DNA from 3 places in the Rhizobium azibense genome. Region 1 is predicted to be linked to each of the others. Evidence: predicted binding sites of a transcription regulator. Region 1 holds the regulator's gene; each other region holds the start of a gene.
The links. The regulator HrcA, encoded in region 1, represses chaperone genes, less so after heat shock. The targets are predictions, from matches to a motif close to GTTAGCACTCNCNNNNNGNGAGTGCTAAC.
Positions count from the first base shown of each region.

Region 2: a site for HrcA is predicted at 1,376-1,404, ahead of groES (co-chaperone GroES). Genes of this name have one in related genera too.
Region 3: a site for HrcA is predicted at 2,092-2,120, ahead of groES (co-chaperone GroES). Genes of this name have one in related genera too.

Region 1 covers NZ_SMBJ01000004.1:238,225-241,502, reverse strand. Annotated here, with positions in the region: gene EV130_RS11590 (VOC family protein) at 1-257, opposite strand, end outside; gene rph (ribonuclease PH) at 254-973, opposite strand; gene hrcA (heat-inducible transcriptional repressor HrcA) at 1,156-2,244, shown strand; gene grpE (nucleotide exchange factor GrpE) at 2,345-2,977, shown strand; gene EV130_RS11570 (nucleoside hydrolase) at 3,014-3,278, opposite strand, start outside.
Region 2 covers NZ_SMBJ01000006.1:217,463-220,740, reverse strand. Annotated here, with positions in the region: gene groL (chaperonin GroEL) at 1-871, opposite strand, end outside; gene groES (co-chaperone GroES) at 914-1,228, opposite strand; gene EV130_RS16750 (Hsp20/alpha crystallin family protein) at 1,571-2,077, shown strand; gene EV130_RS32580 (hypothetical protein) at 2,301-2,546, shown strand; gene EV130_RS16745 (hypothetical protein) at 2,808-2,993, shown strand; gene EV130_RS16740 (hydroxyacid dehydrogenase) at 3,237-3,278, shown strand, end outside.
Region 3 covers NZ_SMBJ01000003.1:335,583-338,860, reverse strand. Annotated here, with positions in the region: gene groL (chaperonin GroEL) at 41-1,681, opposite strand; gene groES (co-chaperone GroES) at 1,739-2,035, opposite strand; gene EV130_RS09195 (TIGR01459 family HAD-type hydrolase) at 2,392-3,240, shown strand; gene EV130_RS09190 (bifunctional riboflavin kinase/FAD synthetase) at 3,255-3,278, shown strand, end outside.

The sequences.
Region 1 (3,278 bases):
GACACCCGGAAGCATGCGTGGCCCTGACCTTTCGTGCCGTGGGCCGGCACCTGCAGGGCACCGGCGGCTGGCGGCTTCACCGTTTCATCGGGATTGAAGATCAACAGCACGCCTTGCCCGCAGCGGAAGAATACATGCCGGTTTGCGGCGCGCGCGATCTTCGAAAGGCCGAGTACGCCTTCGTAGAAAGCCTCGGCCTTGTCGAGATCATCCGCATAAAGCGCCGTCTCCAGCATGCCTTCCAAAAGGGCAGTCATACGGCGATGGCCTGTTTCTGCATGTCGACGAGTTCCACGATGCCGGCTTTGGCCAGTGTCATCAGCGCGGCAAATTCGCCGTCCGTAAACGGCGTGCCTTCGGCGGTTCCTTGAATTTCAACGATGCCACCCGCCCCTGTCATGACGAAATTCGCATCGGTTTCAGCAGAGGAATCTTCGAGATAATCGAGGTCGATCACCGGCTGGCTGGCGAAGATGCCGCACGAAATTGCGGCGACATGATCCTTGAGCACGCGCTCGACCTTGATCATGTTGCGGGTTTCCATCCACTTCAGGCAGTCGTAGAGCGCAATCCAGGCGCCTGTAATGGAGGCCGTGCGCGTGCCGCCGTCAGCCTGAATGACGTCGCAGTCGAGGGTGATCTGGCGCTCGCCGAGTTCCTTGAGATCGACGACGGCACGAAGGGAGCGGCCGATCAGGCGCTGAATTTCCTGTGTGCGTCCGCCCTGCTTGCCGGCTGCGGCCTCGCGTTTCATGCGCTCGCCGGTTGCCCGCGGCAGCATGCCGTATTCGGCCGTGACCCAGCCCTTTCCAGTGTTGCGCAGCCATGGTGGCGTCTTTTCTTCCAGGCTTGCGGTACACAGCACATGCGTATCGCCGAATTTGACGAGGCAGGAACCTTCCGCATGCTTTGAAAAATTGCGCTCGAAAGTGACTTTGCGCATCTGGTCGGTTTTTCTGCCTGAAGGCCGCATTGTGATCTCCTGAAACATGATGCCGAAAACCGTGAAGCGGCTTGCGCAAAACATCATGCATGCTTGAATGGTGTCGACAGCTTCTACGATTGGCCGCAGCCATTTGCAAATTCCCTTTTGCTACGAGGACGAGAACGGCTATATTTTAAGGATCGTCATCAAAGGCAGGTCCAAGGAAGTTCATGGGGTTCAGGTCGACGTCGGTTTCGGATGCCGTTGCTGCGCTGGATGAACGCTCCAAGGAAATCTTCCGCCGCATCGTTGAAGGTTATCTTGAAAGTGGCGAGCCTCTCGGCTCGCGCAATCTTTCGCGCATTCTGCCCATGTCGCTGTCGCCGGCGTCGGTTCGCAACGTGATGAGCGACCTGGAAGAGTTGGGCCTGATCTACTCGCCACATGTCAGCGCCGGACGCCTGCCGACGCAGGGCGGCCTTCGCTTCTTCGTCGATGCCTTCATGCAGGTCGGCGACCTTTCGGCCGAGGACCGTGCGAATATCGACCGCCAGGTCCGCCCCGAAAGCCGCGATAATCCGGTTGAATCGATGATGAACGAGGCAAGCCGGATGTTGTCGGGCATTTCGCGCGGCGCAGGGCTCGTCATCACCTCGAAGAGCGACCCGGTTCTCAAGCATGTCGAATTCATCCGCCTGGAGCCCACCAAGGCGTTGGCAGTGCTCGTCGGCGATCACGATCAGGTCGAAAACCGCATCATCGAATTGCCGGCAGGCGTTACGTCGTCGCAGCTGACGGAGGCCGCCAATTTCCTCAATGCCCATATGTCCGGCCAGACATTGCCGGAATTGCGCAAGCAGCTCAGCCGCTTGAAGGAGAACGTCCGCCACGAGCTCGACGCGTTGTCGCGCGATCTCGTCGAGCGCGGTATCGCGGTGTGGTCTGGCGATACGGATGAAGGCAAGCCGCCGCAGCTTATCATCCGCGGCCGATCCAACCTGCTCGAGGGCCTGGCAGGCGCGGAGGACCTCGATCGTCTCCGCATGCTCTTCGACGATCTCGAAAAGAAGGACAGCTTGATCGAGCTGCTGAACCTTGCCGAGACCGGTCCGGGCGTGCGCATCTTCATCGGTTCTGAGAACAAGCTGTTTTCACTTTCCGGCTCGTCGCTGATTGTTGCGCCCTATCGCGACGATGACGACCGCATTGTCGGCGCCGTCGGCGTCATCGGACCGACGCGGCTCAATTATTCACGCATCGTGCCGATGGTGGACTACACCGCCCAGCTGATTTCCCGGCTTGCGCGCGGCACGCTTTAAAAGAACGGAATTTTCTCTTCTTCGTCACGCAGACTTGATTTTTTGCGGTCAAAGCTCGATATCGGGCCCATCCCAAGAGAACCTACTACCGGAGACCGTCATGACTGACGAAACGACGAAAAACGGATCTGACGCTGCCGCGGCTGAAGCCGCAGACGACGTTGCCGCAAACGTCGAGAACGAAACCACGGTGGAAGCGCCGCGCCAGCCGGATCCGCTCGAAGTGCTCAAGGCTGAAAATGCCGAGCTGCGCGACCGTTATCTGCGCCTGGCCGCCGAAATGGACAATCTGCGCCGCCGCACAGAGCGCGACGTGAAGGATGCAAAATCCTACTCAGTCGCCGGCTTTGCGCGCGATATGCTTGCCGTTTCGGACAATCTGCGCCGCGCGCTGGATGCCATACCGCCCGAGGCGAAGGAAGCGGGCGAGACGGGCCTCAACACTTTGATCGAAGGTGTCGAGATGACGGAGCGCTCCATGCTCTCGGCGCTGGAGCGCCACGGTGTCCGCAAGTTGGATCCCATCGGCCAGAAGTTCGATCCGAACTTCCACCAGGCGATGTTCGAGGTTCCGAATGCCGAAGTGGCAAATAACACGGTCGTCCAGGTCGTCCAGGCAGGTTTCACGATCGGCGAGCGTGTTCTTCGTCCCGCAATGGTCGGCGTGGCCAAGGGCGGCCCGAAGGCAGCGGATGCAGATCTCAACACAGCCTTCACCGAAAAGGACGCCTGATCGTCTTCTCAGACGCCGTCGCAATCAGGATGAAAATCAGATGCGGGCGAAGCGCTCGATCAGCAGGTCGAAAAAGCCGTCCGCATCCGCATAGCGCATCACCTTGGCATTGCGCTTGCGGTCGGTCACATGCCACCAGTCGACCACCGTCATGCCGACAGTCAGCTCCGACTTCACCTCTATCTCGACGTTGCAGTCACGGCCCTTGAACAGTTCCGGCTTCAAGAGATAGGCGACGACTGCCGGATCGTGCAGGGGTCCACCGTCAGAACCATATTTCTCGACATCGAAGCGTTCGAAG
Region 2 (3,278 bases), on a different contig from region 1:
CCTCGAGCATGGCCTTGCGGCGGTCGCCGAAGCCCGGAGCCTTGACGGCAGCAATCTTCAGCCCGCCGCGCAGCTTGTTGACGACGAGCGTTGCAAGCGCTTCGCCTTCGACGTCTTCAGCGATGATGAGCAGGGGCTTGCCGGATTGCACGACGGCTTCGAGAACCGGAAGCATCGACTGCAGGTTCGAGAGCTTCTTCTCGTGGATGAGGACATAGGGATCCTCAAGCTCGACCCGCATCTTGTCCTGATTGGTAACGAAGTACGGCGACAGGTAGCCGCGGTCGAACTGCATGCCTTCGACGACTTCGAGTTCGGTTTCGGCGGTCTTGGCTTCTTCGACGGTGATGACGCCTTCGTTGCCGACCTTCTGCATGGCTTCGGCAAGGAAACTGCCGATTTCGGCATCCCCATTGGCCGATATCGAGCCGACTTGGGCGATCTCGGCATTGTTCGAGATCTCGCGGGCGTTGTTCTTCAGTTCCTTGACGACCGCATCGACAGCAAGATCGATACCGCGCTTCAGGTCCATCGGGTTCATGCCGGCTGCAACGGCCTTGGCGCCTTCGCGAACGATGGCTTGAGCAAGAACGGTTGCTGTCGTCGTGCCGTCGCCAGCAACATCGCTGGTCTTCGAGGCGACTTCGCGCAGCATCTGCGCGCCCATGTTCTCGAACTTGTCCTCCAGTTCGATTTCCTTGGCGACCGAAACACCGTCCTTGGTGATGCGCGGCGCGCCGAAGGACTTGTCGATCACAACGTTGCGGCCCTTCGGACCAAGCGTCACCTTCACCGCGTTGGCAAGCACGTCGACCCCGCGCAGCATGCGGTCGCGCGCGTCGCTGTGGAATTTGACTTCTTTAGCAGCCATGTCTTCACTCCTCCATTGGATAGCCGGATGGCGTTAGGCACCTCAAGCGGCTTTCTTTCCGGCCGCCGGAACCTCGATGATGCCCATTACGTCGCTTTCCTTCATAATCAGCAGATCTTCGCCGTTAATCTTGATCTCGGTGCCGGACCATTTGCCAAACAGGATACGGTCGCCAGCCTTGACGTCGAGCGGCTGAACCTGGCCCGCGTCATTGCGCGCACCGGGGCCGACGGCGATGACTTCGCCTTCCTGCGGCTTTTCCTTGGCAGTGTCGGGTATGATGATGCCGCCTTTGGTTCTTTCTTCGGACTCAACACGGCGGACGAGAATGCGATCATGAAGCGGTCGGAATGACATGGCTCCCTCCATGGACAACGATGATGATCACTTAATTACGCTCCCAGACCAGGTCACCAATCCGGGCGGCTGCCGAGCCTTCCTGACCGCTCGGCGGAAAAAATCTGCTACCGATCTTTTCGAATTTCAAGAGGGCGCCGGCAAAAAATTAGCACTCTTGTTGGGAGAGTGCTAACGCAGCCGGAACGGAAGCTTCGCCACCAGCGTTTAATCTATGATGCGGCGCAGGCAGTTCTGTGCAGTGTCAATCCAAAGAGTGACTTAGGCAGTCGCCTGACCCCCACCAGGGCAAAGGCGAGCGCGCCGGAGGATCTGGCGCGTTGAAAAACATGGAGGCTTAAGATGAGCGTTCGTGATCTCATTCCCTGGGGCCGCAGCAACAGTCCGGCCCCGACAGGCTATGCAGGCAGAGACCAGCATCCATTCCTTGCGCTTCATCGCGAGATGAACAGGTTGTTCGATGATGTCTTCCGCGGCGTAGAAGGCCATTTTCCAACAGTCGGGTCCGGTTTCATGTTCGAAACGGCCTGGCCAAAAATCGAAGTCTCGGAGACCGACAAGGACATCCGGATCGTCGCCGAAATTCCCGGAATGGACGAGAAGGATATCGAACTTCTGATCGACAATGGCATTCTGACCATCCGCGGTGAAAAGCGGGCCGATAGCGAGGACAAGGACCGGCAATTCTCAGAGCGGTTTTATGGCCGCTTCGAGCGCCGTCTGTCGCTCAATAACGAGGTGCAGGAAGACAAGGTGGAGGCTTCTTTCAAGAACGGCGTCCTGACGATCACTCTGCCACGGTCCGAAACGGCGCAATCGACCGCCAAGCGCATTACGATTAACGGCTAGGGCCTTCCACCGCTGCCAAACCACATCGGCTGGCCCGAAGGCAGGACGGGATCGCTGGGTCGATCCCGTTCACCTCAGAAAATAAAGCTGATGCCACGGGGAAACGGGTTTGAGTGAGCGCCGATGATGACGTCAGTTGAATCGGTGCCCTCAGGCCCACCTTCCGCCGTCGTGCGTCAAGAAGCGACATTGGGAATTTTCCGTCTACTGCGAGGGCTGTCGGTTGACTTTGCCAGCAAAAAAGAACATACCGGGAACATATGCGGCGATGAAGAGGCCGCGCCCGCCGAAAGAACGGATCACTGAGATGCAGGTGATGATCGAGGGACAGACACACTTCCAGCCTTTGGGCTCAGATCGAGGTTTTAAAGATCTCGTCGACTACCACAAATTCTATAGCCATATGCTGATGCAGGGCAGCAGCGGCTTGACGACATTTGTGATGACGTCGTTCTCGTCCATCCCCTGAGGGTCGAGCGACAAGGCCCGCGGAGCTGCGCATCGCCTTCGCGAACGCGGACCGGAGCGGAACTCCACCCTGTGACAGAAGCCACAGGCATTAGGGCCACGGATTGAGAATGGTATGCCGTACTGAGGGACGGGACCACCTGTGCGACGGACGCAGAAGAACTAGCCGATCGGCGCCAACGTCGGCCAAACCAAAGCAGACCAGGGACAAGCCGAAAATGGCACTGTTTTTGCCCGTTGTGTTCTTTCATTGGAGATGCTCGTGACCCACGCAGAACGCGTTATCCAGAATGCCTTGGCTTTTGTTGCTGCCTCCCGCTCGGCGCGCGAGCGCGACATGGAGCGCCGTCAAAAGCTGTTCGAGCGGATCCAGCTGATGAGACCGCCAAACCCCTATCTCGCTAAGACGCGCGGCGGCGAGCAGCTCAAACTTGACCTCGATCACTGAGAGGTCTCTGTCATCGCTAGAAGAGGGTGTTTCCTGGGCCTGATATGCTGTCGAGCTTCATCATCGAAGCCGTTCCCAGGGTCCGATGTCGTTTTACCGATGTTTGTCGATGTGCCGCTGTCCAGCTCGGCTCGAAGAAGAAAAGCACCAGGTCAGGGAACTATCAGGCTATGATCGCGATCGTCGGAAGGTGAAGCGCCGGCTTGTGTTCAGACGGCAATGAAGTGCTGAGGAGGAAAAGAGATGGCATATGACGAGCGGCCACTGGCGATCAGTGCACCAGAA
Region 3 (3,278 bases), on a different contig from region 1:
CCTGAACTGAACCGGATGGCTCAGATGCGAGACCTCAGTCTCACATCATGTCCATTCCGCCCATTCCGCCCATGCCGCCGCCCGGCATTGCCGGAGCTTCCTTCTTGGGCAGCTCGGCGATCATGGCTTCCGTGGTGATCAGCAGCGAAGCAACTGAAGCTGCATTCTGCAGAGCCGTACGGACGACCTTGACCGGATCGACGATACCCATGGCGATCATGTCGCCATACTCGCTCGTCTGGGCGTTGTAGCCGTAGTTGTCGTCATTCTTGTCGAGGATCTTTCCGACGACGATCGAAGCTTCGTCACCAGCGTTGTCGGCGATCTGGCGAACCAGCGACTGCAGCGCCTTGCGAACGATGTTGATGCCGGCTTCCTGGTCGTCGTTCACACCCTTGGAGGTGATCTTGACGGAGGAGCGGAGCAGGGCAACGCCGCCGCCCGGGACGATACCTTCCTGAACAGCAGCGCGCGTCGCATTGAGAGCGTCGTCGATACGGTCCTTCTTTTCCTTCACTTCGACTTCCGTCGAGCCGCCGACGCGGATGACGGCAACGCCGCCGGCGAGCTTGGCAAGGCGTTCCTGCAGCTTCTCGCGGTCGTAGTCGGAGGTGGTTTCTTCGATCTGCGCCTTGATCTGTGCAACGCGGCCTTCGATGTCGGACTTGGCGCCGGCGCCGTCGACGATCGTGGTGTTTTCCTTGGAGATCGAAACCTTCTTGGTGCGGCCGAGCATGTCGAGCGTGACGGACTCGAGCTTGATGCCGAGGTCTTCGGAGATGACCGTGCCGCCGGTGAGGATCGCGATGTCCTCGAGCATGGCCTTGCGGCGGTCGCCGAAGCCCGGAGCCTTGACGGCAGCAATCTTCAGCCCGCCGCGCAGCTTGTTGACGACGAGCGTTGCAAGTGCTTCGCCTTCGACGTCTTCAGCGATGATGAGCAGCGGCTTGCCGGTCTGGACGACAGCTTCGAGAACCGGAAGCATCGACTGCAGGTTCGAGAGCTTCTTCTCGTGCAGCAGGATGTAGGCGTCTTCGAGGTCAGCAACCATCTTTTCCGGGTTGGTGACGAAGTACGGCGACAGGTAGCCACGGTCGAACTGCATGCCTTCGACGACTTCGAGTTCGGTTTCGGCGGTCTTGGCTTCTTCGACGGTGATGACGCCTTCGTTGCCGACCTTCTGCATGGCCTCAGCAATGTCACGGCCGACCTGGCTGTCGCCGTTTGCGGAGATCGTGCCGACCTGAGCTACTTCTTCCGAAGTGGAGATCTTCTTGGCCTTGGCCTGGAGATCCTTGACGACTTCGCTAACGGCGAGATCGATGCCACGCTTCAGGTCCATCGGGTTCATGCCCGCTGCAACGGCCTTGTTGCCTTCGCGAACGATGGCCTGTGCGAGAACTGTTGCGGTCGTGGTGCCGTCACCGGCGATGTCGTTGGTCTTCGAAGCGACTTCGCGGACCATCTGGGCGCCCATGTTTTCGAACTTGTCGTCCAGTTCGATTTCCTTGGCGACCGACACGCCGTCCTTGGTGATGCGCGGCGCGCCGAAGGACTTGTCGATGATGACGTTGCGGCCTTTCGGGCCGAGCGTTACCTTGACTGCGTCAGCGAGGATATCGACGCCGCGCAGCATCTTTTCGCGCGCGGTGCGGCCGAACTTAATTTCTTTAGCTGCCATTTTGAAAACTCCTGAGAAGGGTTGTCAGCGATTTCGAGTAAAAAGCGACCGGCTGGATCAGCCGATAATGCCCATGATGTCGGCTTCCTTCATGATCAGAAGGTCTTCGCCGTTGATCTTGACTTCTGTGCCGGACCACTTGCCGAACAGAACGCGGTCGCCAGCCTTGACGTCGAGAGCGACGACCTTGCCGGCTTCGTCACGAGCGCCGGAACCGACGGCGACGATTTCGCCTTCCTGCGGCTTTTCCTTAGCGGTATCGGGAATGATGATGCCGCCTTTGGTCTTTTCTTCGGACTCAACGCGGCGAACGACGACGCGGTCGTGAAGGGGGCGGAAATTGGTGCTTGCCATTGTCTAATCCCTCGATCAAATGACATTCGCAGGCCGGGCGGCCCACATGGATAAGTGTTAGCACTCTCCGTAGAGGAGTGCTAGCGCCGAGCATTTAGGGATGGCTCCGGAAGGAGTCAAGAAGACCCATCACGGAATTTTGCGCCGGAATTGTGAAGAGGCCGGGAATTGTTGAATCATCGCCCGGTTCAACCCGTGTCGGTTGCCGGAGCTTCGGAGGCGCGCAGGCTGTCGACGGCGTGGCGTGACTCTGGTGCAATGTACGATGGTTTTTGCTGAAGAACGCCCAAAACCCCTTGCCATCGCGGCATGCCTTTGCAATGTCACGCCTGACTGAAAGCAAATCGGGAAATCGGATGGCCAAGCGGATTGGAAGTTTTGCGGAGATCACCAGCCAGTATGATGCGATTTTCTGCGATGTCTGGGGCGTGCTTCACAATGGCGTCGATCCTTTCCCCACTGCCGCTGCTGCTCTGGAAGCGGCGCGCGACGAGGGGCTTGCCGTCATCCTCATCACCAATTCACCGCGAATCGCGCCGCAGGTCGTCGCCCAGCTTCGCCAGATCGGCATCCAGGACGGCGCCTATGACCGGATCGTCACCTCCGGCGACGTCACCCGCGGCCTGATCGCCCAAGGCCCGAAGAAGGTGTTCCTGCTCGGCCCGGATCGCGATCTGGCCATCATCGAAGGTCTCGGCGTCGAACGCGTCGATGCGAAGGACGCCGAAACCGTGGTCTGCACCGGTTTCTTCGACGACGAGACGGAAAAGCCGGAAGACTACACCGATATGCTGGAGGATTTTCAGGCGCGCAACGTGCCGATGGTCTGCGCCAATCCGGACCTTGTCGTTGAACGTGGGCACCGCATCATCCCCTGCGCCGGAGCCATGGCTGCCTATTACCACCAGTTGGGCGGCGAGATCCGCATCGCCGGAAAGCCGCACGCGCCGATCTACGACGCCGTGCTGGCAACTGCGCACGAGCTTCGCGGCGATTTCCCGAAAAGTCGCATTCTTGCCATCGGCGACGGCATGCCGACGGATGTGCACGGCGCTCTCGATTACGGCCTCGATCTCCTCTATATCAGCGGCGGCATCCACGCGAAGGAATACACGCTGAACGGCGAGACCGACGAGGCGATCCTGCATGCCTATCTCGAACGCGAGAAGGCCGCGCCCAAGTGGTGGATGCCGCGCCTCGCATAAGAAGAAGCCCGCCGATGACCGTTTTTCACCGCAATGAA